DNA from 2 places in the Streptomyces sp. NPDC043176 genome. Region 2 is predicted to be linked to the other one. Evidence: predicted binding sites of a transcription regulator. Region 2 holds the regulator's gene; the other holds the start of a gene.

Region 1 (4,192 bases), on a different contig from region 2:
GGATGGCCTCGAGGACGTTGGCCGTGGCGAGGAAGACGACGTCGGAGAGGTCGAGCTCGACCTCCAGGTAGTGGTCGCGGAAGGTGTGGTTCTGCGCCGGGTCGAGGACTTCGAGCAGCGCCGCCGCCGGGTCGCCCCGGAAGTCGGAGCCGACCTTGTCGATCTCGTCGAGCAGGACCACCGGGTTCATGGACCCGGCCTCCTTGATGGCGCGGACGATCCGGCCGGGCAGCGCGCCGACGTAGGTCCGCCGGTGGCCGCGGATCTCGGCCTCGTCCCGTACGCCGCCGAGGGCGACCCGGACGAACTCGCGGCCCATGGCGTGGGCGACGCTCTGTCCCAGGCTCGTCTTTCCCACGCCGGGCGGGCCGACCAGGGCCAGCACGGCTCCGCCGCGGCGGCCGCCGACGACGCCGAGGCCGCGGTCGGAGCGCCGCTTGCGCACGGCGAGGTACTCGGTGATGCGTTCCTTCACGTCGTCGAGGCCGGCGTGCTCGGCGTCGAGGACGGCGCGGGCGCCCCGGATGTCGTAGCGGTCCTCGGTCCGCTCGTTCCACGGCAGTTCGAGGACGGTGTCGAGCCAGGTGCGGATCCAGGAGCCCTCGGGGGACTGGTCGCTGGACCGCTCCAGCTTCTCGACCTCCTTGAGGGCGGCCTCGCGGACCTTCTCGGGCAGGTCGGCGGCCTCCACGCGGGCGCGGTAGTCGTCGGACTCGTCGCCCTCGGCCTCGCCGTTGAGGTCACGGAGCTCCTTGCGCACGGCTTCGAGCTGGCGGCGGAGCAGGAACTCGCGCTGCTGCTTGTCGACGCCCTCCTGGACGTCCTTGGCGATGGTCTCGGCGACGTCCTGCTCGGCGAGGTGCTCGCGGAGCTGGGCGGTGGCGAGCTTGAGGCGGGCGACCGGGTCGGCGGCCTCCAGGAGCGCGACCTTCTGCTCGACGGTGAGGAAGGGCGAGTAACCGGAGTTGTCGGCGAGCGCGCCGACGCCGTCGATCTGCTGGACGCGGTCGACGACCTGCCAGGCCCCGCGCTTCTTGAGCCAGCTGGTGGCGAGCGCCTTGTACTCCTTGACCAGTTCGGTCACCGAGCCGGGCAGCGGGTCGGGCAGGGTCTCCTCGACCGTGCTGCCCTCCACCCACAGGGCCGCGCCGGGGCCGGTGGTGCCGGCGCCGATGCGGACGCGGCCGATGCCGCGGATGAGGGCGCCGGGGTCGCCGTCGGAGAGGCGCCCCACCTGCTCGACGACGCCGAGGACGCCGGTCGCGGCGTAGGTCCCGTCGACGCGGGGCACGAGCAGCACCCGCGGCTTTCCGGCTCCGGGTCGCACGGCGGCCTGGGCGGCCTCGACGGCGGCCCGTACGTCGTTGTCGGACAGGTCGAGCGGCACCACCATGCCGGGCAGCACGACCTCGTCGTCGAGCGGCAGCACGGGCAGAGTGAGCGGCACGGACGCCATGGACTCAGAAGCCATGATCTCCCCTTCGGCAGTCAAGTTGAGCTGTACCGACTCAATGCACCTGAGCCCAGGAATGTTCCCGGACGTTCGTTCGCTCTGAGCGATCACCCTCCCGCGAGCGCGTGGCGCGGGATGTAATGCCTCCATGGATATAGCAGCCATTACATCGGCCTGGGTGGCGGGCTGGACCGTCTCCCGCGGCACCCCCGCCGCCGTCCCCGAGCCCTGGGGCCACCGCATCGAGGTCGGCCTGCCCCGCCACGTCGTACGGCACGTCCTGCCCGCCCCCGACGCCGCCTCCGTCGGCGCGCTCTGCGCCCGGCTCACCGCCCCGTACAGCTGGCTCAAGGTGATGGCCGCCCCCGAGGAGGTGGCCCCGTGGATCACCGAGGGGTGGACGGTCCCCGACGATCCCGGCTTCATGATGGTCAAGCCGCTGGACCCGGCCGCCCGGCCCGCGCCCCCGGAGGGGTACGCCCGGACCACCGAGACCCGCGACGGCGTCATCCGGGTCCGGATCCTCGCCCAGGACGGCACCCTCGCCGCCCGCGGCCAGATCGCCCCGACCGGCTCCACCGCCGTCGCCGACCAGATCGAGACCGACCCCGCCCACCGCCGCCGCGGCCTCGGCTCCAACGTCATGCGCACCCTGGAGGCCGCCGCCGCCCAGGCCGGCGCCGGGACCGGCATCCTCGCCGCCACCACCGACGGCCTCGCCCTCTACGACTCCCTCGACTGGCGCTACCGGGGCCCCCTCACCGGCATCGTCCGGGACGAACCCTGATCCCACCCCGGTCGGCCCGACCCCGGCCCCCGACCCGGCGCGCCCGGAACCGCGCCCGACCGCGCTCCCGCCCCCGCATGGGCTCCCGCCCCCGTGCGGGCAAATCGTTCCGCCGGGGCGGGACGGGTGGACACACGGGACGGCCCCCCAGGCGGCGCCTCCGCCCCGCACCCGCCCCGCGCCCACGGACCCCGCCCGACCGCCCGGCCCCGCGCCCGACGCGACCCCGCACGAACGGGACCGCATCCCACCAACCCGCCCGTCCGGCTGCGCGGGGCACCCCACACGAGGCATGCTCGATCCATGGCGCGAGGCGTACGGAGAAAATGGTGCGGGACCCTGCTGCTCGCGGCGGCCCTGACCGCCGGCGGAGCGAGCGGCTGCGGGGCCGAGGCCCCACCGGCCCCCGGCGGCCCGGCCTCCGGCACGACCGCACCCACGACGCCGGCCACCACCACGACCGCGCCCACCACCCCGCCGACGGACTCCCCGGCCACCACCGCGACCACGGCGCCGGTGACACCGTCCGCGGAGCCGCGCCCCGGCGAGGTCCTCGTCGAGGTCGTCGTCAACGGCGGCCTCGCCGGGGTCCGCAACCGGCTCGTCGTCCACTACGACGGCACCTGGACCGTCGACTCCGGCAGCAAGCCGCCCCGCACCGGCCGCCAGACGCCCGCGGAAGCCGCCGAGCTCCGCGCCGCCCTGGAGGACCCGGCCTACGCGCGGGTCCCGAACCGCCCCACCGGTGACCCGATCCCCGACGGCTTCCAGTACTACGTCACCCACCGCCACCACCTCGTGGTCGCGGACGACGGGGAACGCCCGCCCGCCCTCCGGCGCGTCTTCGCCGCACTCCCGGAAGGCGGCCCCCCGACGAGCCCGTGACCACCGGCCTCGGCGTGCGGGCCCGGGGCCCCGTCAGCCCGTGGGCGCGGCGATCTCCGCGTACCGGCGGCGGAGGTAGGCGTCGACGCGGGCGGGCATGTCCATCGAGGACGGGTCGAGGGCCCACTGGATCTGGAGGCCGTCCATGACGGCGAGGTGCTCCTGGGCGACGGCGAGGCAGTCGAGGCCGGAGCGGAGTTCACCGCGGCGGACGGCGGCCTCCAGGAGGTCGACGGTGTGCCGGAGCACGCGCGCGTAGCGCTCCTTGAAGTACTGGTGGGCGGGGTGGCCGACGTTGCCGGACTCGCCCACCAGGACGTTGAACATGCGGACGATGCCGGGACGCCGGGTGTTCTCCTCGATCAGGGCGACGAGGGTGTCGAGGTAGGCCGCGTACGACACGGGCTCGTCACCGAACAGCCGCTCCACGTCGTGCTGTTCGCTCTGCGCGAGGACCGAGAGGAGCAGGTCCTCCTTGCTGCGGAAATGGTGCAGCAGCCCGCCCTGGGTGATGCCGCAGTCGTGGGCGATCCGGGCGAGGGAGGAGGCGTGGAAGCCCCACCGGCCGAAGTGGTCGACCGCGGTGTCGAGGATCTTCCGGCGGCGCGCGTCGCCGACCGCGTAACTGCCCCGGCCTGCGCTCTTGCGGGGCGCTCGGCCCGTGTTCTCCGGCATGCGCCCACCTTAGACCGGCCCGGAACAGGGCTTTTGTCGCGTGATCCAGGACACATTCCAGAAACCTAGTGGTCACTCGGTTTTCGCGCCTAGCCTGAGGGCGTCCAGGGGAGGCACCGCTCTTCCCGGCCACACCCCGGAGCCCTGACATGCACCCGTACCAGGACCCCGCCCGCCCCGTCGACGAACGCGTGGAGGACCTCCTCTCCCGCATGACGCCGGAGGAGAAGGCCGGGCAGCTCTTCCACTCGATGCTCACGATGAATCCCGACGGCACCCCGGTGACCGCCACGGACGGCCGGACGGCGCCCTTCACCACGCCCGAGCTCATCGCGGGCCGGGGGCTCACCCACTTCAACCTGCTCGGCACCCACGGCGCCCGCGAGACGGCC
Region 2 (4,192 bases):
CCACAACGTCATCAAGGACGCGGGCATCCAGCTCTCCGAGATCGACCACGTCGTCCTCGTCGGTGGCTCGACCCGTATGCCGGCCGTCGCCGAGCTCGTCAAGGAGCTGACCGGCGGTCAGGACGCCAACAAGGGCGTCAACCCGGACGAGGTCGTCGCCATCGGCGCCGCCCTCCAGGCCGGTGTCCTCAAGGGTGAGGTCAAGGACGTCCTGCTCCTCGACGTGACCCCGCTGTCCCTCGGCATCGAGACCAAGGGCGGCATCATGACCAAGCTCATCGAGCGCAACACCACGATCCCGACCAAGCGGTCCGAGATCTTCACGACGGCCGAGGACAACCAGCCGTCCGTGCAGATCCAGGTCTACCAGGGCGAGCGCGAGATCGCGGCGTACAACAAGAAGCTCGGCATGTTCGAGCTGACCGGTCTGCCGCCGGCCCCGCGTGGCGTCCCGCAGATCGAGGTCGCCTTCGACATCGACGCCAACGGCATCATGCACGTGACCGCGAAGGACCTGGGCACGGGCAAGGAGCAGAAGATGACCGTCACCGGCGGCTCCTCGCTGCCGAAGGACGAGGTCGACCGGATGCGCCAGGAGGCCGAGCAGTACGCGGACGAGGACCACCGTCGCCGCGAGGCCGCCGAGTCCCGCAACCAGGGCGAGCAGCTCGTCTACCAGACGGAGAAGTTCCTCAAGGACAACGAGGACAAGGTCCCCGGTGACGTCAAGGCCGAGGTCGAGGCCGCGCTCGTCGAGCTGAAGGAGAAGCTCAAGGGCGAGGACACCGCCGAGATCCGCACCGCCACCGAGAAGGTCGCGGCCGTCTCCCAGAAGCTGGGCCAGGCGCTGTACGCCGACGCCCAGGGCGCGCAGGCCGCGGGCGGCGAGGCTCCGAACACGTCGAAGGACGACGACGTGGTCGACGCCGAGATCATCGACGACGAGCAGCCGAAGGGCGGCCAGGCGTGACCGAGGAGACCCCGGGCTTCGAGGAGAAGTCCGACGTCCCCTCCGGCGCCACCCCTGACGACGCCGCCGAGGCCGTCGAGAACTCCGCCACGGAGGACTCGACGGCCCCGGCCGGGGACGCGAGCAACGAGAAGTCGGCCGGTACCGCGGGCCTCACCGCCCAGCTGGACCAGGTCCGTTCCGCGCTCGACGAGCGCACCGCGGACCTCCAGCGGCTCCAGGCCGAGTACCAGAACTACCGCCGCCGCGTGGAGCGGGACCGGGTCACGGTCAAGGAGATCGCCGTCGCGAGCCTCCTGTCCGAGCTCCTCCCCGTGCTCGACGACGTCGGCCGGGCCCGGGAACACGGCGAGCTCGTGGGCGGGTTCAAGTCGGTGGCCGAATCGCTGGAGACCGTCGTCGCCAAGATGGGCCTGCAGCAGTTCGGCAAGGAGGGCGAGCCCTTCGACCCGACGATCCACGAGGCCCTGATGCACTCGTACGCGCCGGACGTCACCGAGACGACCTGCGTGGCGATCCTGCAGCCGGGGTACCGGATCGGCGAGCGGACCATCCGGCCCGCCCGTGTGGCCGTCGCCGAGCCCCAGCCGGGCGCGCAGGCGAAGGCGGAGGAGTCGGAAGACCCCGACACGTCCGAGAAGGACAGCGAGTAACAGCCGTACCCGCACGCGGGAGGAGGGACGTCGATGAGCACGAAGGACTTCGTCGAGAAGGACTACTACAAGGTTCTCGGCGTCCCCAAGGACGCCACCGAGGCCGAGATCAAGAAGGCGTACCGGAAGCTCGCCCGCGAGAACCATCCGGACGCCAACAAGGGCGACACCAAGGCCGAGGAGCGCTTCAAGGAGATCTCCGAGGCCAACGACATCCTCGGTGACCCCAAGAAGCGCAAGGAGTACGACGACGCCCGCGCGCTGTTCGGGAACGGCGGCTTCCGGGCCGGCGGCCCCGGCGGCGGCTCGTTCAACTTCGACCTGGGCGACCTCTTCGGAGGCGCCCAGGGCGGGGCGGGCGGCGGCTTCGGCGGCGGTGGCGGCATCGGGGACGTCTTCGGAGGCCTGTTCAACCGCGGTGCCGGCGGGGGCACGCGCACCCAGCCGCGGCGCGGCCAGGACATCGAGTCCGAGGTGACGCTCAGCTTCACCGAGGCCATCGAGGGCGCGACCGTACCGCTGCGGATGTCCAGCCAGCAGCCGTGCACGGCCTGTTCGGGCACCGGCGACAAGAACGGCACGCCCCGGGTGTGCCCGACCTGCGTCGGCACCGGTCAGGTCTCGCGCGGCAGCGGCGGCGGCTTCTCGCTCACCGACCCCTGCGTCGACTGCAAGGGCCGCGGCCTCATCGCCGAGAACCCCTGCGAGGTCTGCAAGGGCAGCGGGCGCGCCAAGTCGTCCCGCACCATGCAGGTCCGCATCCCGGCGGGAGTCTCCGACGGGCAGAAGATCAGGCTGCGCGGCAAGGGAGCGCCGGGCGAGCGCGGCGGGCAGAACGGCGACCTGTACGTCGTCGTGCACGTCGACGCCCACCCGGTCTTCGGCCGCAAGGACGACAACCTCACCGTCACGGTGCCGGTCTCCTTCGCGGAGGCGGCGCTCGGCGGCGAGATCAAGGTGCCGACCCTCGGCGGTCCCGCGGTCACGCTCAAGCTGCCCGCGGGCTCGGCGAACGGTCTGACCATGCGCGCCCGGGGCAAGGGCGCGGTCCGCAAGGACGGCACCCGCGGCGACCTCCTCGTGACGGTCGAGGTCGCGGTGCCCAAGGAACTGGACGACAAGGCACGCGAGGCCCTGGAGACCTACCGCGAGGCGACCGCCTCCGAGGACCCCCGGGCGGAGCTGTTCCAGGCCGCGAAGGGAGCGTGACCATGGACGGACGCCGACGCAATCCGTTCGAACTGACCGACGAGTCGCCGGTGTACGTCATCTCGGTGGCGGCCCAGCTCTCCGGGCTGCACCCGCAGACCCTGCGGCAGTACGACCGGCTGGGTCTGGTCTCCCCGGACCGTACGGCCGGGCGGGGGCGGCGCTACTCGGCCCGTGACATCGAGCTGCTCCGCCAGGTGCAGCAGCTGTCGCAGGACGAGGGCATCAACCTGGCCGGAATCAAGCGCATCATCGAGCTGGAGAACCAGGTCGCGGCGCTGCAGAGCCGGATCGCCGAGCTGTCCGCGGCGGTCGACGGCGCGGCGGCGGCGATGCGCCAGCGCGAGGCCCAGGTCCACGCCTCGTACCGGCGCGACCTGGTGCCCTACCAGGACGTGCAGCAGGCGAGCGCCCTGGTGGTGTGGCGTCCCAAGCGCGGCGAGTAGGTCCGCGAGGTACCCGTCGAAGCCCTGTCCACAGCTGTGGACGGGGCTTTCGCGCTTCCCGGGGTCAGGGGATCAGTTCGGAGACGATCTCGCCGACCGTCTCGTACCACGGGGAGGCGCCGGTCCCGAACGCGGCGGCCAGGGTGGTGCCGACGGCGATGTCGCGGGGCGTCGCGCCGGGCTCCCAGGTGTCGATGACCCGCCCGTTCCCCGAGCACAGCAGCTCGCCGACGCGGCGGCCGTCCCGGGTGAAGCGGCTGTGGTCGTGGCTGCTCGGGACGAGCCGGTAGCGGACGCCGCCGGTGTGGACGTCGACCCGGTACGACCGGCGCAGCAGCCGCCCGCGGGCCGGCCGGATGGCGGCCGGCTCCCCGTCCACGGTGAGGGCGAGGAGCTCCGCCCGGCGGGTGCCGATCGGCGTGTGGGCGTCGGGGAGCGTTCCCGGGGCCCGTACGAGCTCCACGGCGGGCAGTCCGTGGCCGGACACCCGGAGCGTGCCCGCGGGGCCGTCCAGGTCGATCTGTGCGTACACGGTGGTCAGTTGTCCCGTTCGAGGATGCCGGACTGCGCGATCAGATAGCCGAGCTGGGCCCGGCTCCCGCTGCCGAGCGCGGCGGCGAGTTTGGCGATGTGGGCGCGGCAGGTGCGCACGTTCATCCCGAGGCGGCGGGCGATGGCCTCGTCGACGTGGCCTTCGACGAGGAGCTTGGCGATGGACCGCTGGACGCCCCCTATGCCGTCCACGGACGGGCTGTAGGGGATCTCCTCCTCCCAGGGCACGCCGTGGAGCCAGAACTGGTCGAAGACGCCGACGAGGTACTGGACGAGGCCTTCGTGGCGGAGTTCGAGGGCGACCTGGCGGTCGCTGCGCGCGGGGACGAAGGCGACCTTGCGGTCGACGATGATCAGCCGGT

What was found. Region 2 encodes HspR, which represses chaperone genes until heat shock. Its sites were predicted from a motif close to TTGAGNNNNNNNNNCTCAA; they were not measured.
Region 1: lon (endopeptidase La) is a predicted target of HspR. The motif match lies at 1,494-1,512, and genes of this name have one in related genera.

The regions. Positions count from the first base shown of each region.
Region 1 covers NZ_JBWKCA010000001.1:328,335-332,526, reverse strand. The annotation lists gene lon (endopeptidase La) at 1-1,471, opposite strand, end outside; gene AC067A_RS01530 (GNAT family N-acetyltransferase) at 1,602-2,240, shown strand; gene AC067A_RS01525 (hypothetical protein) at 2,544-3,125, shown strand; gene AC067A_RS01520 (TetR/AcrR family transcriptional regulator) at 3,159-3,800, opposite strand; gene AC067A_RS01515 (glycoside hydrolase family 3 protein) at 3,950-4,192, shown strand, end outside.
Region 2 covers NZ_JBWKCA010000012.1:247,277-251,468, reverse strand. The annotation lists gene dnaK (molecular chaperone DnaK) at 1-970, shown strand, start outside; gene grpE (nucleotide exchange factor GrpE) at 967-1,623, shown strand; gene dnaJ (molecular chaperone DnaJ) at 1,657-2,832, shown strand; gene AC067A_RS21675 (heat shock protein transcriptional repressor HspR) at 2,835-3,278, shown strand; gene AC067A_RS21670 (hypothetical protein) at 3,343-3,810, opposite strand; gene AC067A_RS21665 (helix-turn-helix transcriptional regulator) at 3,816-4,192, opposite strand, start outside.